Regions from separate parts of the Paenibacillus sp. JT31N7 genome, predicted to be linked through region 2. Evidence: predicted binding sites of a transcription regulator. Region 2 holds the regulator's gene; each other region holds the start of a gene.

Region 1 (8,276 bases), on a different contig from region 2:
ATCCCGCTGAAGGAAGTGACGCCGGAGGCCGTGGAAGCTGTCATGAGGGAAATGATCGACAAGGAACTGCTTACACCCGCTCAAGCAAGAGCGGTGGATGCGGAAATCCTTGCGGGTTTTTTCCGGACGGATATCGGTATAAAACTTGCCGCCTCGACCCGGGTATGGCGCGAAGTGCCTTTCAGCTTGGGGCTTCCCGCCGGTCGTGTCTATCCGAATGCGGATGCGTCGACCCGCCAGGAGACGGTGCTTGTGCAGGGTGTGATCGACTGCCTGTTCGAATCGGACGGCAATCTGATTATGCTCGATTACAAGACGGACCGTGTCAAAGGCGTCGGCCTCGAAGCGCTCCGGGAAAGATACCGGCTCCAGTTGGGCTTGTACGGACAGGCAGTGGAAAAAATCTGGAAGCGCAAGCTTGCGGGAACGTACCTGTTTTTCTTTGACGGCGGGCACGTGGTGGAAATTTAAAAGGAAGAGGCCGGACGATCCGCCTGATGGAGGTGCACCGGCCGACTTTACAGATACAATCAGATTTGGGGGATAGGTATGCGCATACTGCACACCGGTGACTGGCACTTGGGGAGAACCCTGGAAGGGCGGAGCCGGTTTGAGGAACAGGTTGCTTTTGTGGACGAGCTTGTCCGTATTGTCAGGGAAGGGAATATCGATCTGGTGCTGCTGGCGGGAGACGTGTATGACACCGTTAATCCGCCTGCCGCTGCGGAGCAGCTTTTTTACGACGCTCTGTCCAGGCTGGCCGAGGACGGCCGCAGGGAGGTTGTCGTTATTTCGGGCAACCACGATCATCCGGACCGTCTGGGGGCGTCTTCCCCGATTGCCAGGGCGCAGGGAATCTCTCTGATCGGGCTGCCGAAAGCGGGCCTGATGGAGATCGGGATTCCGAGAACCGGCGAAACGGCCAAGCTGTTTGCGCTGCCGTATCCGTCCGAGTCGAGACTGGGCGAACTGCTCAGCGACGACGCCGGTGAAGAAGTGCTCAGGAAAGCATACTCCGAGCGGGTAGGCGAGCTGGTTAGAGCTCAAACGGCGGGCTTTCGTCCCGACACCGTGAACCTGATCATGAGCCACATTTACGTGCTCGGGGGAAAAGAAAGCGAATCGGAGCGTCCGATTCAGGTCGGCGGAGCGTACACGGTCGATACATCGGCACTCGATGTCGGCGCGCAGTATGTGGCGCTCGGCCACCTGCATCGTCCGCAGACGCTTAAAGCGCGGAGCCCCATCCGCTACTGCGGTTCCCCGCTTGCCTACAGCTTTTCCGAAGCGGGCCAAGCCAAGTCGCTGACGGTTCTCGACGTCAAACCGGGAGAGCCGGCCTCGATTGAAGAAATTTATTTGACCTCCGGCCGCCCGCTGGTGAACTGGAAAGCGAAGGAAGGGCTGGCGGAGGTGCACCGCTGGCTGGACGAAGGGCGGGACGCGAACGCGTGGATCGACCTGGAAATCCACATCGCGGAGGCAATGTCGCTGCACGACATTCAAACCCTGCGCAAGGCGCGCAGCGGGTTTATCCATATCAAACCGGTCTATCCGCAGCAGCAGCCGGCCGAGGAAGAAGCCGCCGCCCTGTCGAGCTCGGGTCTGCCGGTGGACGAGCTGTTCCGCCGTTTCTACGAGCGGCAGACGGGCGGTGCCAAGCCCGAGCCCGAGCTCGTGCAGCTCTTTATGGAGCTGCTGCAGGATCATTCGGACGGCCCGGAGCAGGCCGAATAAAGGGAGGCGAAACGTATGCGTCCGATACGGCTGCAAATGTCCGGTCTGCAAAGCTACCGGGAAACACAGGAAATTGATTTTACGCAATTGTGCGATGCCGGCGTGTTCGGTATATTCGGTCCGACGGGAAGCGGAAAGTCGTCCATTCTGGACGCCCTGACGCTGGCGCTCTACGGCAAAGTCGAACGGGCTTCCGGCGGTACGCAGGGGATTATGAACCATGCCGAAAATACGCTGGCGGTCTCGTTCACTTTCGAACTCAGCCATCCGACTGGCGCCATCCGGTACCGGGTGGACCGTCAGTTCAAGAGAGGCTCGGACGTCTCGGTTACGAATACCGTAAGCCGTTTTGTCCGCCTGAGCGGGGAGGAACCGGTCGTATTGGCCGATAAATCCACGGACGTAACCAACCGGGTCCACCAGGTGCTCGGTTTGTCCATGCAGGATTTTACCCGCGCCGTGGTGCTCCCTCAAGGAAAATTCGCCGAATTTCTTTCGCTGACAGGCAAAGACCGGCGGCAGATGCTTCAGCGGCTGTTCCATCTCGAAGCCTATGGCGATCATCTCAGCGCGCGCGTAAGCGGACGGCTCAAAGAAGCCGACGGCCTGCTTAAACAGATCGCCGCCGAACAGCAGGGGCTGGGAGACGCGTCCGAAGAAGCGCTGGCCCAGGCCGGCGAAAGGCTGAAAGAAGCGGCTGAGTATGCCGCCGTCCAGCGTAAGCTTTTTCAGCAGGCGTCTGTCCGCTACGAAGAGATGAAGCAGATTTTAAATGTACAAAAGGATGAGCGGCAAACAGAGCTGGAGCTTCGCAAAACCGAGGAAGAAGAGCCGGGAATCCGTCAGCGGGAAGAGAGCCTGAAGCGTGCGGAGGAAGCGGAAAAGCTGCGTCCTTACGTCGAGCACGCGGAAGCTTCGGCGAAGACGGAGGCGGAGCACCGGGGACGGATCGCTCAGGCAAGGGACCGTTCCCGCGAGGGCGAAGTCAAATTGCATACGGCTTTGCAGGCGTCCGAGCAAGCCCGGCAGGAGCTGGCCGGACGCGAGGAGCCGCTGCTGATCCGGCTGGAGCATTTGAACCAGGCCCTGGAGCAGGAGCGTCAGCTTGCCGACCTGCACAAGCAGTGCGATGGGCTCAAAGCAAGCGAAGAAAAGCTGCTTTCGCAGCTTTCCGCGGTGAAAGAGGCGTTCCGCAAGGAACAGGAAACGAAGGAAAAGGCGCTTGGCAAGCAGGCGGAGCTGAAAGAAGCACTGAAAAGCGTAGAGGTCGGCTACGAGCAGCGCAGCCTTCTCCAGGAAGCGTGGGACGCCAAAAGGGAGTTGGATATGCAGACGCGCCAGCTCCAGGAGATCCGGCAGGAGACCGGCGGAAGACGCCGGACGGTGGAGGCCGGAGAGCGCGAGCTTGCGGCCCGTGCCGGGGAATTGACCGCGTGGACGGAGGACTTTGCCCGTTGGCTCGGCGAACTCGGCACCGGCCGGACGGAAGCCCAGCAGCTGCGTAAACGGCTGGCGGAGCAGGAAGAAGCGGCGGGCGCGCTGCTTGGGGTCCGCAAACGGGAAGACCGCGAGCGCGAGCTGCGGAATCTGGCCGGGAAGCTGGCTCACGAGCTGCACGAAGGACAGCCCTGTCCCGTATGCGGGGCTGTGGAGCATCCGGCTCCTTATCGTGAAGAAGACCATGGGGCGGAAGAAGCTTCCCCTGGCGTAGAGGAGTGCGAAACACTCCTCCGCGCCATCCGGGAAGCCGGACTGGAGGCGGAGCGCCACGTTTTCGGCCTCGATACTCTTGCCAAGCGGGCGCTTGAGCACGAACGCGCCGGAACGGATGATCCGCAGATCGCCGCAAACGAGCCTGACGCAGAGGTCCGGACCGTTTCCGCGGACGTGACCGGCCATGCGGCCGCGGAGGCGGCCCTCATGCTGGCGGAAGCGGCTGCGGCGGTTCAAGCGGATCTGGAGCTTCCGCCGGAAGCGTACCTGGCAGGTTCCGCGGACCGGAGCGGCCAAGACGGCGCCGCAATCGAAGCGGCTGTCACAGCGGGCACGGCGGCGGCAGAGAGCGGTGCCACCGGCGGTATGCGGCCGGGAAAAGCCGGAATCTCCGCCGAGGAGGCTCTGCAGCGGTTGGCCGCTTTCAAGCGGCTGGAAGCGGAGGCCGGGCGTGTAGGCCGTTTGGCGGCAGGACTCGAAGCCGGCTTCCAAGCCCTCTTGAAACGGCTGAAGCCGCTTGAAGCCGGCATGCAAGCCGCCGAGGCGGAGCTTCGTTCGCAGCGCGCGGCCCTTCAGGCGGACGAAGCCAAAGCGCAGGCTCTGGAGCAAAGCGTCCGCGGCCGGGAAGAAGCCTGGCAGCAGCGGTTCGGCGCCAAGGGCCTGGAGCTGGACGCTGTAGAGGAACGCCTGAAGCGGCTGAACGAGCAGGAGCGCCAGGCGGAAGAGCTGCGCGGCCGCATCGAGAAGAGCATCCCGTTCATCGACGGGGTGCTCGCGAAGATCGAGCAGCTCCGCACCGAGGCGGCGGAGCTCGACAAAACCGCCCTGCAGCTCGCGACCAAGCTGCAGGGGCTGTCCCAGCTCGCCGCGGAGAAGGCGCAGCAGTTGCACGACCGCGTCGGCGACGAGCCGGTACCGCGCCAGATCGCGGCGGCTCAGGCCGAGCTCGACGCGCTGCGCGGCCGCGCGGGGCAGACCCGGCTCGCGCACGAGCAGGCCCGCCGCGAGCAGCAGGAGGCGGCCCAGGCGCTCAGCGCCGCCGAACAGGCCGCCGCTTCCGCCGCCGGGCAGCTCGCCGAAGCGCGGGAGCGGCTCGAACGCGCGCTGAAGGCGTCCTCCTTCGCGGACGCCGAAGCCGTGCGGGGCGCGTACGTCGCCGAAGCGCAGCGCGCCGAGTGGAGCGCGGAGGCGCGGCGACACCGCGAGCGCGAGCAGACGCTCCGCTCCAGGCTCGCGCAGCTGCGGGAGCAGCTTGCCGGACGGACAGTCAGCGAAGAAGACTGGTCCGGCATGCTGCTCGGGCTGCGCGAAGCCCAGGAGCGCGACGAGGCCGCGCTTGCGGTCCGCGCCAAGGCGGAACGCGACTGCGAGGAGCTGCAGGCGAAGCACGAGCAGTGGCGCCGGCTGGAAGAGCGGCGCAGCGCGCAGCAGACTTTGCACGGGCGGCTGGCGAAGCTGCAGTCCGTGCTGAAAGCGAACGCCTTCGTCGAGTTCCTCGCGGAGGAGCAGCTGATGCAGGTGAGCCGGGCCGCTTCGCAGCGGCTCGGGCAGCTCACCCGGCAGCGCTACGCGATCGAGGTGGACTCCGGCGGCGGCTTCGTGATCCGCGACGACGGCTCCGGCGGGGTGAAGCGCCCGGTCGGCACGCTGTCCGGCGGCGAAACGTTCCTGACGTCGCTTGCGCTCGCGCTCGCTTTGTCGGCGCAGATCCAGCTCAAAGGCGAGGTGCCCCTGGAATTTTTCTTCCTGGACGAAGGGTTCGGTACTCTCGACCAGGATCTGCTGGATATGGTGGTCACCTCCCTTGAGAAGCTCCACATGGACCGGCTTGCGGTCGGCGTTATCTCGCACGTGCCGGAGCTAAGGGCCCGTCTGCCGCGCAAGCTGATCGTCGAGCCGGCCGAACCGTCCGGACGCGGCAGCCGGGTAAGGCTCGAGCTGTTGTAAGGCCGGCGGACCCGTATACGGCGGACGGCGGCTCCGCAGTGCCCTGCCTGCGTTTTCAGGCTCGCGGTAACGGCGGGTTTTCAAATAACGACAACGGTATCGCGGCTTGTCCATGGAATCCGATCAAAAAAGCACATTCCCGGTTTACCGGAGCGAATGTGCTTTTTTTTGTGCAGCGGCATTGTCTATTCACGTTTCTTTCAAGCGATGTTCACATCTGCTTCCCGTCCTGTGATTTTTCTCACATCTGACCGGCACGGAAGAGGTTTATACTAAGTATGTGCTTAATTTCACAAGTGAATCTTTTCAAAGATCGATCAAGGCAGGGGGCGTTAGACTATGAATCGCAGAAAACTGGTACTTATCGGGAACGGAATGGCAGGAGTGGGTGTGATCGAGCAAATTTTGAAAATCAACACCGGCTTGTTTGATATAACGATTGTGGGAAGCGAGCCTCATCCGAACTACAACCGGATTCAGCTCTCTTATGTGCTTGAGGGAAGCAAAACGACGGAAGAAATCGTCCTGAACGATTGGAACTGGTACCGTGAAAACGGCATTGAGCTTCTGACGGGGACGACGGCGACCGCGCTGGATACGACGGCCAAAACGGTCACGACGGACCGCGGGGATGTCCTTCCTTATGACATCCTGATTTTGGCGACGGGCTCAAAGCCCTTCATTCTGCCGGTTCCAGGCGCGGATAAGGAGGGAGTCGTCGGTTTCCGGGACATTGCCGATTGCGAAGCGATGACGGAAGCGGCCCGGACTTATAAAAAGGCGGCCGTCATCGGCGGCGGTCTCCTCGGTCTCGAAGCGGCCAAGGGCCTTTCGAAGCTGGGCATGGAAGTGACGGTCGTTCATCTGATGGACGATCTGATGGAACGCCAGCTGGACCCGGCGGCTTCGGGCATGCTGCGGACGGAGCTGGAACGTCAGGGACTTCGTTTCGCGATGGGAAAACAGACGAAGGAACTCACCGGTGGCGTGCGCGTCGAAGGGCTGGCGTTTACGGACGGAACCGTGCTGGAAACGGACTTTGTCGTTATGGCGGCGGGAATAAAGCCGAACAGCGCTTTGGCCGCGGCCGGAGGCTTGGAGGTCAACCGCGGAATCGTCGTGGACGATTTCATGCGGACTTCGGCTCAGGACGTTTATGCCGTCGGCGAATGCTGCGAGCACCGCGGCGTGTGCTACGGGCTTGTCGCTCCGCTTTTTGAACAGGGCAGCGTGCTCGCCAAGCATTTGTGCAGGGCGGAAACGGCTCCTTACGAGGGAACGGTGCTGGCCACCAAACTGAAAATATCGGGTGTGGACGTATTCTCGGCCGGTGAGTTTCTGGATCGTCCGGATCTTACGATCGTCAAAATGCAGGATGATTGGAGAGGCGTGTATAAAAAGGTGCTTGTCCGCGGCAGCCGGATCGTAGGCGGCGTACTGTTCGGCGATGTCAGCCAGGCGACTCAGCTTCAGCAGTGGATACGAAGCGGCCGCGAAATGACCGAAGACGTGCACGCCGCTCTGATGGGAATTCCTGCGGGAGAAGAAAGCGGCGGCGGGGCGGAGCTTCTGGCCGATGAGGATATCGTATGCGGCTGCAACGGGGTGACGAAAGGAACCATCGTGGAGGCAGTCCGCGCGCAAGGGCTCAAAACGGTCGACGAAGTGAAGGCCTGCACCGGAGCCTGCCGCTCGTGCGGAGGCTGCAAGCCGCTAGTCGAGCAAATCCTGGCAGGCGTGCTGGGCGACAGCTACGAAGCGGGCACAGCGGCTCATGGCATCTGCGGCTGCACGCAGCTCGGCCGGGACGAAATCGTTGCTGCCATGCGCGAGCGGAAGTTGACGACGACCCGCGAGACCATGACAGCGCTGAATTGGAGCAACGCCGAGGGCTGCTCGAAGTGCCGGCCTGCGCTCAACTACTACTTGACGATGCTGTGGCCGGAAACGTATGTGGACGAGAAAGAATCGAGATTCGTCAACGAGCGCCTGCATGCGAACATCAACAAGGATGGCACATATACGGTTGTACCGCGGATGTACGGCGGCGTAAGCTCGGCGGAAGAGCTGAAGCGGATCGGCGATGTGGCGGTGAAATATAACGTCCGTGCCGTCAAAATGACCGGCGGCCAGCGGATCGACCTCATGGGCGTGCGCAAGGAAGATTTGCCGAAAGTCTGGGAAGAACTCGGTATGCCTTCGGGCTACGCGTATGCCAAAGCGCTGCGCACGGTCAAAACGTGCGTGGGTTCGACTTTCTGCCGGTTCGGCACCCAGGATTCGATGGGCATGGGACAACTGCTGGAGAAGAAATTCGAAAGGATCGACATGCCCGCCAAGTTTAAAATGGCCGTGAACGGCTGTCCGCGCAACTGTGCGGAATCGTGCACCAAGGATGTCGGAATTGTCGGCAATGACGGCGGCTGGGAGATTTACATCGGCGGTAACGGGGGCATTAAACCGCGGCTTGCCGATCTGGCGGTGAAGGTGAAGACGGATGAGGAACTTCTGGAGATTACCTCGTCGCTGATCCAGTTTTACCGGGAAACCGCCAATTACCTGGAAAGAACATCGGATTGGGTCGAGCGGCTGGGCCTGGAGTACATCCAGACACAAGCCATTACGGATGAAGCGAACCGGCGGGAGCTTGTAAACCGCATGGAGATAGCCCTGACCCGTGCGCACGATCCTTGGCAAAAAGTGATCGGCGACCGCCAGCTCCGTCAAGAACTGTATGAAGGCGTCAACGTGCCGGTAGGGCCGCCGACAGAATAAAGCGTATCTGACAGACAGGGGCTGCCAAGCAGCTCCCAAAAGGAGGAACAATCGATGAACCGACAGCTTCAGGAAAAATCGGAAACCTACGTTTGCATCGGACG
Region 2 (8,276 bases):
CGTATTGGAATTGGTAACGGAAGAACTGGCGGAATGGATCACAAGCAAACTGTCCATCCCGACAATCGGTATCGGTGCAGGAGCTGCCTGTGACGGCCAGGTTCTCGTTTTTCACGATATGCTCGGCTACGAGCCGGATGCTCCGGCCAAAAAGTTCGTTAAAGCTTACGCGCAGGTCGGCCTCGCCATCCGAGAAGGAATCGGGCAGTATGTGGCGGAAGTGAAAGGCCGCAAATTCCCGGCCGAGCAGCACAGCTTTAAAGGAGACAACGAAGTTCTCCAGTATTTGTACGGAACGGCCGTTAAATAAACGGTTATCCTACCTCTAAGTTCTGAAGGAGAGAGAGACGTTGGAAGTTATTCAAAGCATAGCCTTGCTGCGCGGTACATTGGAACGGAAAAAATCCGGGATCGGGGCGGCTCTTAAAGCCCCGGTTGGTTTCGTACCTACGATGGGCTATCTTCACGAAGGGCATTTGAGCCTGATCAAAGCGGCCCGCGAAGCGAGCGAAATTGTCGTGCTCAGCATCTTCGTCAACCCGCTGCAGTTCGGTCCTACCGAAGATCTGGACCGTTACCCGCGGGATACGGAGCGGGACTTGAAGCTGGCGGAAGAAGCCGGCGTGGACATCATTTTTCTGCCCCAGGTCGAAGAAATGTATCCGGGACCGGTCAAAACGACCGTTTCCGTATCGGGCATCACTTCGGTACTCTGCGGCGCTTCACGTCCGGTGCACTTCGACGGGGTGACTACGGTCGTTGCCAAGCTGTTTAATATCGTTCAGCCCGATAAAGCATTCTTCGGACTTAAGGATGCGCAGCAGGTTGCCGTCGTTTCGCAAATGGTGCAGGACCTTAACATGAACGTGGACATTGTGGCGTGCCCCATTTTACGCGAAGAGGACGGACTTGCGATGAGCTCCCGGAACGTATTCCTGAGCAAGGACGAACGCGAGCAGGCACTCGTTCTGAGCCGCTCGTTGAAAGCTGCGGAAGCCTGGGCGCGGGAGCATGCTGCTTTCCGGGCGGAAGACCTCCGCGGCGCCGTAAAGGCCGTCATCGAAGAAGCTCCTCTGGCCGATATCGATTACGTAGAGGTTTTGACGTACCCGCAGCTGGAGCGGCCGGAAGCGGTGGAGGCCGGCGTACCCGTTCAGCTTATCGTCGCGCTGGCGGTCAAATTCGGCGCCACACGGCTTATCGACAACACTATTTTAACCCTGGGGAAGTGATCGCATGTTCAGAACCATGATGAAAGCCAAAATTCACCGTGCGACGGTGACCGAGGCGAATCTTAATTATATCGGAAGCATTACGATCGACGAGGATCTGCTGGATCAGGTCGATATGCTGCCAAACGAGAAAGTTCAGATCGTGAACAACAACAACGGGGCCCGCCTGGAAACGTACATCATACCGGGTCCGCGCGGAACGGGTGTTATCTGCCTTAACGGTGCCGCGGCGCGGCTCGTACAGACGGGCGACACCGTGATCATCATTTCTTACGCGATGATGACCGAAGAAGAGGCGCGGCGCCACAAGCCGACCGTTGCCATCATGGGAGAAAACAATAAAGTGGCCCAGCTGCTAAAAGAGGAAATGCATGCAACTGTACTGTAACGTCTGGCACCCTTAAAGAACTTGTATGAAAAGCCCTTCGGCAACGCAGAATGAATGTACGACAGCAAAGCCGAAGGTGGGGGATGCGCAGTGTTCAAACATTTGTTCGCCACGATGAATGAAGTGTTGGATGAAATTCTGCTTCAGTTGCCGAATGCGAAAGGCGCGTTAAAAGCGGAGCTTGAAGACGAGCTTGGGGCCCTGAAGGCCATTAGTGACGATTGTATCGAGCACTGGCTCCTCTTTGAGGAGAAGCTTGGAAAAACCCTGTCCGTCGGAAACGCATCCGTCACGTCCTCTTCGACCTCAGCATCCGATTCGCAGCAGCTGCCGGACTTGCCGCAGTCTGCCGAAGAGGCTCAGCCTCATCCGGCCGAGGGGAAAGAAGCGGTGGAGTTTATCCGCGGACAGGGGTTTTATATGCTGCTTATGTACGAGCGGGCGACCCGGGAATTCGAGGCTCTCCTTGCACGGGAACCGGATTTTTTACTTGCGAGGGCTTATCTCGCCATGGGTTATCTGCGTCAGGGAGATACGGCGGAAGCGGCCCGGCACTTTACCCTTCTACTGGCTCTTACGGAAAATAAACAGATGAAAGCCATCTCTTACAACGCGATGGGCTGCATTCAATTTCAGAACCGGAATCTGGAACAGGCGCTTGAATATTTTAAAAAAGCTTATCATGCCGATCCGAACTGTTTGGAGCTTTTTTCCGCATCGAACGAATGAAAAGAAATAAGAACGAATGATCTCCTTATTTACGGAATTGACAAACTAACTTCCCCTCTGGGCCTCTAAATGTGGTATGCTTAGGATAGAAGCTGGAGAAAGGAAGAAGGCTTGAGCTTATGAAATTTGCGGTTTTGGATTTTGAAACGACAGGAACGGGCCCGGCGGACGATATTATCCAAGTCGGTCTCGTTATTATAGATGATATGGAAGTAACCGACAGGTATACTTCCCTGGTAAATCCGGGGATCAGTATACCTTCTTCGATTACGGAGCTTACGGGCATTACCGACGAGATGGTGGAGCATGCCCCGAAGCTAGACGATATTATGGCCGAGATGTATCCGCTGCTTTTTGACTGCGTTCTCGTGGCCCATCACGCATCGTTCGATCTCGGTTTTTTACAGCGGGCCCTGCGAAAAACGGGCTACCCCGATTTTACCGGGCGCGTCCTGGACACGATCGACATGCTGAGAATTGTGTTTCCTTCTCTTCCGACTTACCAGCTCGGCATGGTGGCTTCAGCCTTCGGCATCGAGCATGAGCGGCCTCACCAGGCAGACAGCGATGCGGACGTTACGGCGGAGATCTGGACGATGAGTCTGGACAGGCTGTTGTCCCTGCCTTTGCTGACGGTTCAGCGGCTGGCTCAAATCTTGCCGGCCGAGACGAGCGACCTCGGCTGGTTTATGTCGGAAATCGCCCGGTTTAAGGAACAGCAGACCCCTTTGGACCAATCGATTCATCAGTATTACCGCCAGTTCGCGCTGAACGTGCAGGACTGGGGGGACGAAGACCCGATACGCGACGAGAACGATGTGCTGGAGCTGAGCGACTCTTTTGAAGACGTTTACGATGGGGTAAAAGAAGCGCTGAAAGCGAAGTTCGAGCATTTCGAAAGCCGCGAAGCCCAGGAAATCATGATTCATGAAATTGAGGAAGCCTTTCAGAACGACCGGCATCTCATGATCGAAGCAGGTACGGGCACGGGCAAATCGCTTGGCTATTTGATCCCGTCCCTGTATTACGGGATTAAGCATGACGAGAAGGTGGTCGTCAGCACGCATACGATCAATCTGCAGGAGCAGCTCCGGGAGCGGGATATTCCGCTGCTTCACGACATTTTCCCGGTAAATTTTAAAGCATCGGTCCTCAAAGGCCGCAGCCACTACTTATGTCTCCGCAAGTTCGAAAACCGCATTTCCATGCAGGAGTTCGATACGGGCAAGGAGGACGCCATTACGGCCGCCCAGATGGTAGTCTGGCTGAGCCAGACGCAGACTGGCGACGAAGAGGAGCTGCACTTCGGGAACAAAGGGGCCGCTTTCTGGCATACCGTGTCCAGCGATGCGGAATCGTGTCAGAACCGGCACTGCCCGTGGTTCAAAAAATGCTTTTATCACCGTGCGCGCCATGACGCCAACAATTCGGACGTTGTCATTACGAACCACTCGCTGCTGTTTACCGATATGAAGGCCGAGAACCGGGTGCTGCCGGCTTATAAGCATCTCGTCCTGGACGAGGCTCACCATTTCGAAGAAGTGGCAAGCAAGCATCTGGGCAAAGAGCTTCATTACCTGGGACTGACGAACCAGCTTCTCTGGCTGTTCAAGGACAGCCGGAACGGGCAGCTGCCGGCGCTCCGCACGAAGCTTCAACGGTATGACGACGATTACCGGGCGGCTACCTGGATGAACGGAATCGACAACCTTTTCCCGAAAACACTCCTGATTAAGGAAGCTTGGGATTTACTCTGTGAAAAGTTTTACGAGCTGCTCCAGACGAATTCCGAGCCCGGTCAAATCGATCCCGGTTCCCTGGTGATGCGTCTGAAAAAAGACTCGCTTCCTCCGAATTGGAGCGATTTCACGGATCTCGAGGAGATTTTGGAACAGCATATTCAAGATGTGTATAAATCCGTGGATTCGCTCGCGCAGGATTTGAAAGAAGTCCAGGAAGAATACGACGTCCAGAGCTTCGTAACCGACCTCGGCGGCGTGGCTAAGGAATTACAGGCAGCGAAGGAGACGCTCCGCTTCTTTATGAAGATGGCGGACGATAATTTCGTTTATTGGGTAGAAGCGGGGACGTACAACAAAAGCCGTTCGATCAACCTGATCTCCGTGCCGATGGACGTAAGTCCGCTTATCCGCGAACATTTCTTTGATAACAAGGAGAGTGTTATTCTTACTTCGGCCACGCTGTCGGTCAATAAATCGTTCCAGTATTCGGCGGATCAGCTGGGGCTGAAACTGCCGACCGAAGAAGAGGAGAATCCGAAGCTGAAAACCGTTCAGCTTCCGTCCCCGTTCCAGTACCGGCAGCAGGCTCTTGTCTGCATACCGCGGGACTTTCCGATGATCCGGGGCCGCAGCGGCGAAGAGGAATTTCTCAAAGCGCTGACGGAGTCCCTTTCCGAAGTGGCCGTGGCCACACGAGGGAGGATGCTCGTGCTGTTCACTTCGAATCGGATGCTGAAGCAGGCCCACGCGGTTCTGAAAGAAAATCTTCGCCCCCACGGCATTCATGTGCTCGGTCAAGGGGTGGACACCGGCAACCGCAGCAAGCTGACCCGGCTCTTCCAAGAGCATAAAGCGTGCGTTCTGCTCGGCACGAGCTCGTTCTGGGAAGGGGTGGACATTCCGGGAGAAGCCTTGACTTGTCTGGCTATCGTACGGCTGCCTTTCCAGCCGCCGAACCATCCGCTGGTTGAAGCGAAGAGCGAAAACCTGAAAAAACGGAATCAGAACCCGTTCATGAAACTGTCGGTACCTCAAGCCGTCATCCGATTCAAGCAGGGCTTCGGCCGGCTCGTACGCAGGGCTTCGGACAAAGGCATTGTGCTGATCTACGATACGCGTGTCATTGAGACGCAGTACGGCAAGCACTTTCTCTACTCCCTGCCGGGACCGAAGATTGAACATATGCCGGTAGAGCGCATCGTACCGAGAATTCAGGAATGGATGGGAGAGAACTCGCTTGAAGTCACCTAAAATATCAGAGGCTGTCGTAAAACGGCTGCCGATCTATCTTCGTTTTCTTAATGAGCTTTCGAAAAAAAACGTCTTAACGGTTTCGTCCCAGGATCTGGGACAGAAGCTGAATCTTAACCCGGCACAGATCCGCAAAGATTTGGCTTACTTCGGCGAATTCGGAAAGAAGGGGATCGGTTACGATGTGACCTATCTTATCGAGAAGATCCGTCAGATTCTGAAGCTCGACCGCCAAATACCGGTTGCCCTCGTGGGAGCCGGTAATCTGGGCCGGGCGCTGTGCAACTATAACATCTATTTGCGGGAACAGATGAAAATAACGGCGATTTTCGATTCGTCGCCGGACAAGATCGGCCAGGTCATCAATAACATGAGCGTTCAGCCCATGGAGCATCTGGCCGATGTTATCCGGGATTCCCGCATTCGAATCGGCATCATCACCGTTCCGGCTCCGGAAGCGCAAAATGTCGCCAACCAATTCGTGAAGTCGGGCATCGAAGCGATTCTGAACTTCGCTCCGTCCATTCTGAAAGTTCCCGAAGAAATCCGTGTGCATCATGCGGACTTTACGGCAGATCTCCAGAGCCTGGCCTATTATCTTCCTGAATAAACAATGGAGGGTTTGGCCTTGAAAACCAGAAAAACCGCTATAAGGACCCGTTTTAGGGCCGTATGGCGGTTTTTTTATGGAACTCACTGTTCATTTTTATACGAAGAACTTAAACAACACGGTGTACAGCACATAAGACAGGATGATGCTGATCGGAATCGTAATGATCCAAGTGATGATCATGCGCGTTACGGTACCCCATTTCACCTCATGAAACCGGAGTACGGAACCCGAACCGATGATCGCGGAGGAAATCACGTGAGTGGTCGAAAGCGGCATCCCCATATGCGTGGAAGTCTGAATCACGATGGAGGACGTCAAATCCGAAGCGAAACCGTTGATCGGCTCGATTTTGATCAAGTTTTTGGAGATGGTCTTGATGATCTTCCATCCTCCGATCGAAGTACCGAGGCCCATTGCGGTCGCAGCCGCGATTTTCACCCACAACGGCACGTCCATGGTTGTCTGGGCTCCGGCAGCGACGAGTCCGAATACGATAATACCCATCGCTTTCTGAGCGTCATTTCCCCCGTGGGAGAAGGACAGCAGCCAGGCGGACAGGATCTGGAAGAACTTAAATACGCGGTTTAGCTTCGAACGGGATTTGTTGCCCGTCAGGATGACCAGGTATTTGATGATGGTCATGATGATGTACCCGGCCACAAATGCGACAATCGGCGACAGCACCAGAATCAGCACGATCTTGCCGAGACCGCTCCATTTGACGAAGTCGGCTCCCGCTCCGGCCAGCACGGCTCCGACAATGGATCCGATCAGGGTGTGGGAGGAAGAGGAAGGAATGGCATAATACCAGGTAGCCAGGTTCCAGATAATGGCGGACAGCAGAGCCGCGATGACGATAAATTCACCGTGGTTGATCTTGGTCGGATCCGCGATCCCGCTGCCGATCGTCTTGGCCACCTCCGAAGAATACAGGGCACCGACGAAGTTCAGACAGGCGGCGGAGATAATGGCCACTTTCGGGCTCATCGCACGCGTAGAGATCGAAGTCGCTACCGCGTTTGCCGTATCGTGGAAACCGTTAATGAAGTCAAAGGCAAGGGCGAGAAAAACGATTGCAATCAAGGTAATAAGAACTGTTGTCGTCATGAAATCCTCCTAAACTGCTGGGCTTACGAGTAGCGCAGCACGACGCTTTCCAAGATATTGGCAACGTCTTCACATGCATCGGTGGTCTGTTCGAGACGTTCATATAGTTCTTTGAGCTTGAAATCTTCGTAAGGATCGCGTTTGGTGATAAAAATTTCACGGATGCCTTCGCGCATCAGGCGGTCGGCTTCGTTTTCAAGCGCATTGATTTCAACCGTATGTTGTGGGATCTGCATGTACTTCTTTTTGGAAAGAAGCTTGAAGGCATCGAGCATATGTTGGCAGCTGGACACGATCACGGCGGAGAATTCCTGCATAACCTTGTCCGTCTGGCTGATGTTGAGATAGTCAAAACGTGCTGCTGTCGCTTCAATGCCGTCCAGTACGTCGTCGAGCTTGGAAGCCAGCTCCATAATATCTTCACGGTCGAGCGGAGTGATAAAGACTTTGTTCAGCTCTTTAAAGATTTCGTGGGTGATCTGATCGCCTTTGCTCTCGATGTCTTTGATCATCTGGAAAAAGTTTTCCGGAATTTTATCTCCCATCATCGCGTTTCTGAACATCTGGGATGCATGGAGTGTGTTTTCTGCCGCCCGTATGAGCAGGTTTAAAAAATCGACGTCTCCTCTTTTACTGCTAAAAAGCGATGCCATTACGGTTCCTCCTAGTGATTCGATTGTAAAGATTCCGTGAAGTTAAGTTTAATGTATGTAGAATTTTGTAGCTTAAACTCACAAACTTAAAAATATCATAACATTTCCCCAGAAAGCAATCACTGGTTGAGCGTTTTTTCAATTGTTTGCTCGGCTTGATTTTAAACAAGTGACGTTGTACATTGAAAAGATAAGAATAACTGCCGATTTCGGCACTTTATACGGAATGAGGGCTATCGGATGAAAAAAACGATTATTATAAACGGCTTGTTCGTAACAGGGGACGCAGCCGCACCCGTAATTGAAGGCTGTATGGTCATGGAAGGAAATCAGCTTACATATATAGGAAAGGATGCGCCGCATCCGCTGGAAACGTACGACGAAGTCATCCGCGGGGACCGCAAGCTCTACATGCCCGGTCTCGTCAATACGCACGGCCATGCGGCTATGACTTTGCTGCGCGGCTATGGAGACGATTTGGCCCTCCAGGTATGGCTGGAGGAGAAAATGTGGCCGATGGAAGGCAAATTCACGGCGCAGGACGTGCGCTACGGAACGCTT
Region 3 (8,276 bases), on a different contig from region 2:
AAATCAGCCTGCTGGACGGTAAAGTGCAGGCGCCGGATACGGGACAGGTGAAAACTTATCCGGTGAAGCTCGACGGGGAGCATGTCTGGATCGGGCTAACCTAGCCCTTTCAGGCCCTCGCTCCGCCGGTTTGTCCGCACAAGAGGCTTATCCGGAACATTCGTTGTCCGGCTCAACCCGTTTTCAACCCGCGAGGAGATGACGCATAATGTTTACTGAAACCGTGGAAAAAATGGCTGCCGCGGCCCTGCAGAAAAAGAATTTTCTCTCCGACAGCCTTATCCGCTACCTGACGGCGGCCGGTCTGGCCGGTGCTTACGTAGGACTCGGCATCGTCCTTATCTTTTCCGTAGGAGCGCCGCTATTCGCCGCAAAATCGCCCGTAACGACGACGGTCATGGGGCTTTCTTTCGGAGTCGCGCTCACGCTGGTCATTTTTGCCGGCTCGGAGCTTTTTACGGGGAACAACATGTATTTCACCATCGGAACGCTTTCGCGCAAAGTCACCTGGAAGGATACGCTCGTCAACTGGTTCTGGTGCTACCTGGGGAACCTGACGGGGGCCATGGTCCTTGTTCTGCTGGTCGTCGGTGCGGGGGTGTTCGCCAATATTAAGCCGGATCATTTGTTAATGACCATCGCCGCCAAAAAAATGAACATGGACACCACGCAGCTGTTTTTCCGGGGGATCCTTTGTAACTGGTTCGTCTGTCTGGCGATCTGGACGTCCATGAGAGCCAAGGAGGACACGGCGAAGCTGATTCTTATCTTCTGGATGCTGTACGGCTTTATCGCTTCGGGGTATGAGCACAGCGTGGCGAACATGACCGTGCTGGGACTGGCCCTGGTCCTCCCGCATCCCGAAACGGTAACACTGGCCGGCTGGTTCCATAACATGATTCCGGTGACGCTGGGGAACATTGTCGGCGGGGCCGTGTTTGTCGGGCTGCTGTATTCCTTCATCTCGCCTGTGAAACGGGCGGCCGGACGGCTGTAAACATACGCTGGGCGCAGGCATAGTCCCGCAAGCGAAGAAAGCTCCCTGATTTCAATCAGGGAGCTTTTTTACGGCCCGCAGCCGGTGATGGGGCGCCGTAATCCCGGACGGGGGTCGGGCGCTGCCGCCAGACGTCTGCGCCATGCTGTGCCGGAACACATTAACGGGAATCGGCGCCTGGAGAATTCAGCGCTGTACTATACGGGGAGCCGCCGAGCCCGGCGCAAATAAAAAAGTGTACCGGATTACATCCGGCACACTTCTACGGGGCAGTTTTCGCAGTGGCAAATGCCCCTCAAATAATTCAGGTCGCGAATGACGATATAGCCGTTATCCATTTCAAGCGCCTGAGCTTTGCGCAGGTCGCTGAACATGCGGTTCACGCTTTCGCGGGTGGAGCCGATCATATCCGACAGCTCCGAGTGGGTGAGCTTCTTCGTAATGCGGATCGTCCCGTCCGCTTCGGGCCGACCGTACGTGTTCGACAAGCGGATGATGGTGGAGCACAGGGCCCCGGGTTTGCCGTACAGCATCATATCGCGGTATTTCGTCTGCGTCATCCGGTGGCTGAGCCCCATCCAGCGCATAAATTCCAGGGCGAATTCGCCGCTCTGCCAAATCAGCATTTCCACGTCTTTCTTGTGCGCCACGCCGATCAGGGTTTCTTCCAGCACTTCCGCGCTGTACCAATGCTTCGTGTCGTCGTAGGGATCGATCATGCCGATCAGATCGCCCTGCTGGTATAAGTAAAGCACGAGATCCTTGCCTTCGTCCGTAGACTTCGTAGCGCGTACCCGGCCGTTTTTTATAAAATAAAGCTTGTCAGCCGTATCGCCTTCCCAAAACAAGTAGGCGCCGGGTTGGAGCTTCTGCTCATGCATAATATCCGTCAGCTTCTGCAAGTTTTCCGTCTTGAAGGCAGCGGTGTTGCGGGGATTCGTATAGTAAACGGGATTTGTGCCGGTGTTCATGATGGCTTCCCTCCTCTTTGACTTCTGCTTCCAGTATACCGGATATGACGTAGATCATATATGACAAAAATCACATTTTACGCATAATGTCGATTACGACGGCCGTCCATATCCAACGCAAACTTATTACCGCTCCAGGCAAAAGGACGCAAAAACCGGAGTTCCGCCCGCATGCGGCGTCTCCGGTTTCTTTTAATCGGGGAAAGCGATTTTCTACGAATAAAACTGCTCGATATCGGTCAGCATCTGCTCGGCGAGGGGGAATACCCATTCTTTTTCTTTGCGCATATGCTCAAGAAGAATGAAGCACGACTGGAGCACGTGGGATACCGAACGTTTCGCGCATAGGGGGTCGAGAGTCTGGCTGTCTTCTTTGAATGCCTGGAAAAACAGGCGCAGATTGTGGACGGCCATGTTGTATTCCTGCTTCATAACGGCGGTAGGGCCCATTTTGTCGCCTGTATACAAATCAACGATAGGGAAAAGCGTTTCCTGTTCATCCTGCTGATACTGCTGGAAAAACTTCAAGAACCGTTCGGCGCGTACCTTCAGCTGATTTAAATCTTTTTTGAGCGAATCCCGGCTTCCGGCGGCTCCGATTCCGCGTGCGAGCATTTGCAGCTCCAGCAGATCGGCCTCAAGAAATTCATGCTGCTGCTTCAGATAATATAGGGCGTCGGACAACTGGCTGCCGGGGTCCATGGATGCATACGGCAGACGTTCCACGGTTATTGTGCTCATCGTCATTTCCTCCTGTCGGGTCCTGCGGATGATGGTAAAGCTCGCGCGTGTTTCCTGTCTTCACCATAAAGCGGAGACGCTGTTTTGTCTGTGAGAAATGTCATAGTGAAAAAATTCACAAACTCCTATAATGAAGGTGTAGAAAGAACAGAGGAGGCGGAGAGATGGCTGTACAGGAAAATGAGACCGTAAAACCCGCAGCTGCGGCGGCCAAAGAACAGGTAGACCGGCTGGTGCAGAACGCGAAGAAAGCGCAGGCCGCATTTGAAGGTTTGGATCAGTCCCAGGTCGATCGCATCGTACAGGAAATGGCGCTGGCCGGCGTGGACCGGCATATGGTTCTCGCCAAGCTAGCGGTGGAAGAAACGGGGCGCGGCGTGTATGAAGACAAGATCATCAAGAACTTGTTCGCGACGGAGTATATTCATAATTCCGTGAAGTACGACAAAACGGTCGGCGTGATCGACGACGATCCGACGACCGGCCTTACGTCCATCGCCGAGCCGATCGGAATTATCGCCGGCGTCACCCCGGTAACGAATCCGACCTCGACGACGATGTTTAAGGCGCTGATCGCGATAAAGACGCGGAACCCGATTATTTTCGCTTTCCATCCGTCCGCGCAGAAATGCAGCTCCGAAGCGGCCCGCGTTCTTTACGAAGCGGCGGTAAGCCACGGAGCGCCGAAAGATTGCATCCAATGGGTGGAGAAGCCTTCCATGGAAGCGACGCACGAGCTAATGCACCACGAGGGAGTGGCGCTGATTCTGGCTACCGGCGGCTCCGGCATGGTCAAATCCGCCTACAGCGCCGGCAAACCCGCTCTCGGCGTCGGCCCGGGCAACGTGCCGTGCTTCATCGAGAGAACCGCTGACCTGCGCCAGGCGGTCACGGATCTGATCCTCTCGAAGACGTTTGACAACGGCATGATCTGCGCGTCCGAGCAGGCCGTTATCCTGGACGAAGCGATCGCGGCGGAGGCCAAGGCGATGCTGAAGGCGCAGGGCTGCCATTTCTTGAGCGCCAAGGAAACGAAGAAGCTGTCCCAGTTCGGCATGAACGCCGGATGCGCCGTGAATGCGGCGATTGTGGGCCAGCCGGCGGTACGTATCGCCGAAATGGCCGGGTTCGAGGTTCCCGCCGGGACGAAAATCCTGATCGCCGAGCTGGACGGCGTCGGTCCGGCCTACCCGCTGTCCGCCGAGAAGCTGAGTCCCGTGCTGGCCTGCTACACGGCCCCGAGCGCTCAAGCGGGCATCGCCCGGGCCGCGGAGATTGCGGCATTCGGCGGACTCGGCCACACCTCGGTCATCCATTCCGACGATGACGGAGTGATTGCCGCTTTTGCCAAAGAGCTGCCGACCTGCCGCATTATCGTTAACGCGCCTTCGACCCACGGGGCGATCGGGGATATCTACAACGCGAATATCCCGTCGCTTACGCTCGGCTGCGGCTCGTACGGACGCAACTCCACTTCTTCGAACGTGACGGCGGTCAATTTGATCAACGTCAAAAAAGTCGCACACCGGACGGTGAATATGCAGTGGTTTAAAGTACCCGAGAAAATTTATTTCGAGAGAAACGCCACCCAGTACCTGGCGAAAATGCCGGACATCACCCGTGTTTTGATCGTGACCGACCCGATGATGGTGAAACTCGGCTATGTGGAACGCGTGGAACATTATTTGCGCCAGCGCAGGATGCCGGTAGCCATCGAGGTTTTCAGCGATGTCGAGCCGGATCCTTCGGTCGATACCGTGGAACGCGGCACGGCCGTGATGAACGCCTTCCAGCCGGACTGCATTGTGGCGCTCGGCGGAGGATCGCCGATGGATGCGGCGAAAGCGATGTGGCTGTTCTACGAGTATCCCGACGTCACGTTCCATTCGCTGAAGCAGAAGTTCATGGACATCCGCAAGCGGACGTTCAAGTATCCGAAGCTCGGCAAGAAAGCGAAGTTCGTTGCCATCCCGACGACTTCGGGAACCGGTTCGGAAGTGACTTCGTTCGCCGTCATCACGGATAAAAAGAACGGCCACACGAAATATCCGCTCGCCGATTACGAGCTGACGCCGGATGTGGCCATCGTGGATCCCGAATTCGTATACTCGCTTCCGAAAACCGCCGTGGCCGATACCGGCATGGACGTGCTGACCCACGCGATTGAAGCTTACGTCTCCGTCATGGCCAACGACTATACGGACGGCCTCTGCCTGCAGGCCATCAAGCTCGTGTTCCGCAACCTGGAGCAGTCCCATGCGACGGGCGACAAGCTGGCGAGGGAGAAAATGCACAACGCGTCCACGATCGCCGGCATGGCGTTTGCGAACGCCTTCCTGGGCATCAATCACAGCCTGGCGCACAAGTGGGGCGGACAGTACGGAACGGCTCACGGAAGGACCAACGCGATCCTGATGCCGTATGTCATCCGGTATAACGCGTCGAAGCCGTCGAAATACGCGTCGTTCCCGAAATACTCGCACTACTGCGCCGACGAGCGCTACGCCGAGATCGCCCGGTTCCTGGGGCTTCCGGCCGCAACCACGGAAGAAGGCGTGAAGAGCCTTGTCGACGCCATCCGCGAGCTGAACAAGAAGCTGGGCATTCCCGCTTCGTTCAAGGAACTCGGCTTCGACGCCGACGACTTCGAGAGCCGCGTCGATTACTTGGCGGACAAAGCGTTCGAAGACCAGTGTACGACCGCGAATCCGAAAATGCCGCTCGTCAGCGAGCTGGCCGAAGTGTACCGGGACGCTTTCTACGGCAGAATCTGAGCAAACGGGCCAAGATTTATCTGCTGCCTGAACAGGCAGGAGCAGCGCCGCACCAGCCGGTGCGGTGAAACGGACACAGAGACAGCGGTCCTGACGGGCGCGTGCCGTAAAGTTTGCGCTGAAACGAAATCAGCTTTGCCGGGCGGCCGCTCCGCGGCCCGTCCTTCATTCCAAGGAGGGAACAAAAATGGCTATCGAAGAGCGCGAGACGCGCATGAAGTCTGCTGAAGAGGGAGTATACCGCGGGTTCCGCAAAGGAAAGTGGCAGCACGGGATCGATGTCCGTGACTTTATCGAGCTTAACCTGACGCCTTATGAGGGAGACGAGGCTTTTCTTGCCCCTCCGACGGAAGATACGAAGGCGCTGTGGGAAGTCGTTAAGGACTTGACCCGGCGCGAAAGAGAGCAGGGAGGCGTGCTTGATGTGGACGTGAACACCGTGTCCACGATCGTTTCCCACGCACCGGGCTATCTCGATAAAGACAAGGAGCGGGTAGTCGGGCTCCAGACGGATGAGCCGTTCAAACGCTCCGTGCAGCCGTTCGGCGGCATCCGGATGATGGAGGACGCTTGCGAAGCTTACGGCTTCAAGCTGCCGGAGGACATGGTCCGGCTGTTCACGGACATCCGCAAGACCCATAACCAGGGCGTGTTCGACGCCTACACCAGCGACATGCGGGCTGCCAGAAAAGCCGGCATCATCACGGGATTGCCGGACGCCTACGGGCGCGGACGGATCATCGGCGATTACCGCAGAGTGGCGCTGTACGGCATCGACTCCCTCGTGGCTGACAAGAAGAAGGATCTCCTTCTTCTTGAAGTGGATGCGATCACGGAGGATGTCATCCGTGCCCGCGAGGAGCTGTCCGAGCAGATCCGGGCGCTCGGCGAGTTGAAGAAAATGGCGGCCGATCACGGCTTTGACATCACGGGGCCGGCCACCGACGCCCGCGAAGCGTTCCAGTGGCTGTACTTCGCCTACCTGGCAGCGATCAAGGAACAGAACGGCGCGGCCATGAGTCTGGGACGGGTGTCCTCTTTCCTCGATATTTATATCGAAAGAGACCTCCGCGAAGGAACCTTGACCGAAACGCAGGCGCAGGAGCTGGTCGACCATTTCGTCATGAAGCTGCGGATTGTCAAATTCCTGCGTACGCCGGATTATAACGAGCTGTTCAGCGGCGACCCCACCTGGGTGACCGAATCCATCGGCGGCATGTCCCTGTCGGGCCGGACCCGCGTAACGAAGAACTCCATGCGGTTTCTTCACACACTGTATAACCTCGGGCCCGCTCCCGAGCCCAACCTGACGGTGCTCTGGTCCGAGCAGCTGCCTGAGGCGTTCAAGAAGTACTGCGCCAAAGTTTCGATCGAAACGAGCTCCATCCAGTACGAGAACGACGACCTGATGCGTCCTTTCTACGGAGACGATTACGGAATCGCCTGCTGCGTATCCGCCATGAAGATCGGCAAGCAGATGCAGTTCTTCGGAGCGCGGGCCAATCTGGCCAAAGCTCTCCTGTATGCCATTAACGGCGGCGTGGACGAAAAGCTCGGGATCCAGATCGGCCCCGAAAGCGTGCCGGTTACGTCCGATGTGCTCGATTACGACGAGGTCATGCATAAATTCAAGGGTGTCATGGAATGGCTGGCGAAGCTGTATATGAACACATTGAACGTGATTCACTATATGCATGACAAATACTGTTACGAGCGGATCGAAATGGCCCTGCACGACCGGGAAATCGTCCGTACCATGGCCTGCGGCATCGCGGGATTGTCCGTAGTTGCCGATTCGCTGAGCGCGATCAAATACGCCAAAGTGCGCCCGGTCCGCAACGAGAAAGGAATCGCCACCGATTTCGAAATTGAAGGCGACTATCCGATGTACGGCAACAACGACGACCGTGTCGATTCCATCGCCGTTTCTCTCGTCGAAGCGTTCATGGGTATGATCCGCAAGCACAAACCTTACCGGGATGCGGTTCCGACCCAGTCGGTCCTGACCATTACGTCCAACGTTGTCTACGGCAAAAAAACCGGCTCCACGCCGGACGGGCGCAAAGCGGGCGAACCGTTCGCGCCGGGCGCGAATCCGATGCACGGCCGCGACCGCAAAGGCGCGCTGGCCTCGCTCGGCTCCGTCGCCAAACTGCCTTACGAGCACAGCTTGGACGGCATCTCGAACACGTTCTCGATCGTGCCCAAAGCGCTCGGCAAAGAGCCGCAGACTCGCAAGGACAATCTCGCCCACATGCTGGACGGATACTTCGGAAGCGGGGCGCACCATCTCAACGTGAACGTATTCGACCGGCAGCAGCTTCTGGACGCGATGGAGCATCCCGAGCAGTATCCGCAGCTCACCATCCGGGTTTCGGGCTATGCGGTCAACTTTATCAAACTTACCCGCGAGCAGCAGCTCGACGTTATTAACCGGACGTTCCACGGCGCCATGTAACGAAGGACCGGGGCACGCCGAAGCAAAGGACGTGTTAGTCATGAAAGGCAGAATTCATTCCATCGAAACGTTCGGCACGGTAGACGGCCCCGGTATCCGGTTTGTTCTCTTTATGCAGGGATGCGCCCTGCAGTGCGGCTACTGCCACAATCCCGATACGTGGGACACCTGCGGAGGACGGACGGTGACCGTCGATGAAGTCCTCGCCGAGATGGAACCCTATCTTCCGTACTACCGGAAGTCGGGCGGGGGAATCACCGTAACGGGAGGAGAGCCGACGCTGCAGGCGGCGTTTGTCGCGGAGCTTTTCAAAGCGTGCAAGGAACGCTTCGGCG

What was found. The regulator Rex, encoded in region 2, represses fermentation and respiration genes when NADH is low (regulators of the CRP and FNR family bind a similar motif). The targets are predictions, from matches to a motif close to TTGTGAAATATTTCACAA.
Region 1: nirB (nitrite reductase large subunit NirB) is a predicted target of Rex. The motif match lies at 5,676-5,693, and genes of this name have one in related genera.
Region 3: adhE (bifunctional acetaldehyde-CoA/alcohol dehydrogenase) is a predicted target of Rex. The motif match lies at 2,813-2,830, and genes of this name have one in related genera.

What each region holds. Positions count from the first base shown of each region.
Region 1 covers NZ_JCAUAT010000001.1:1,590,996-1,599,271, reverse strand. The annotation lists gene addA (helicase-exonuclease AddAB subunit AddA) at 1-471, shown strand, start outside; gene AC58P5_RS07240 (exonuclease SbcCD subunit D) at 550-1,737, shown strand; gene AC58P5_RS07235 (AAA family ATPase) at 1,753-5,397, shown strand; gene nirB (nitrite reductase large subunit NirB) at 5,737-8,172, shown strand; gene nirD (nitrite reductase small subunit NirD) at 8,227-8,276, shown strand, end outside.
Region 2 covers NZ_JCAUAT010000003.1:257,609-265,884, forward strand. The annotation lists gene panB (3-methyl-2-oxobutanoate hydroxymethyltransferase) at 1-310, shown strand, start outside; gene panC (pantoate--beta-alanine ligase) at 351-1,232, shown strand; gene panD (aspartate 1-decarboxylase) at 1,237-1,620, shown strand; gene AC58P5_RS15790 (tetratricopeptide repeat protein) at 1,711-2,349, shown strand; gene dinG (ATP-dependent DNA helicase DinG) at 2,442-5,342, shown strand; gene AC58P5_RS15800 (redox-sensing transcriptional repressor Rex) at 5,329-5,952, shown strand; gene AC58P5_RS15805 (inorganic phosphate transporter) at 6,049-7,062, opposite strand; gene AC58P5_RS15810 (DUF47 domain-containing protein) at 7,086-7,715, opposite strand; gene AC58P5_RS15815 (amidohydrolase) at 7,956-8,276, shown strand, end outside.
Region 3 covers NZ_JCAUAT010000001.1:1,582,535-1,590,810, reverse strand. The annotation lists gene nirD (nitrite reductase small subunit NirD) at 1-104, shown strand, start outside; gene AC58P5_RS07220 (formate/nitrite transporter family protein) at 209-997, shown strand; gene AC58P5_RS07215 (Crp/Fnr family transcriptional regulator) at 1,243-1,968, opposite strand; gene AC58P5_RS07210 (hemerythrin domain-containing protein) at 2,182-2,709, opposite strand; gene adhE (bifunctional acetaldehyde-CoA/alcohol dehydrogenase) at 2,874-5,483, shown strand; gene pflB (formate C-acetyltransferase) at 5,671-7,941, shown strand; gene pflA (pyruvate formate-lyase-activating protein) at 7,982-8,276, shown strand, end outside.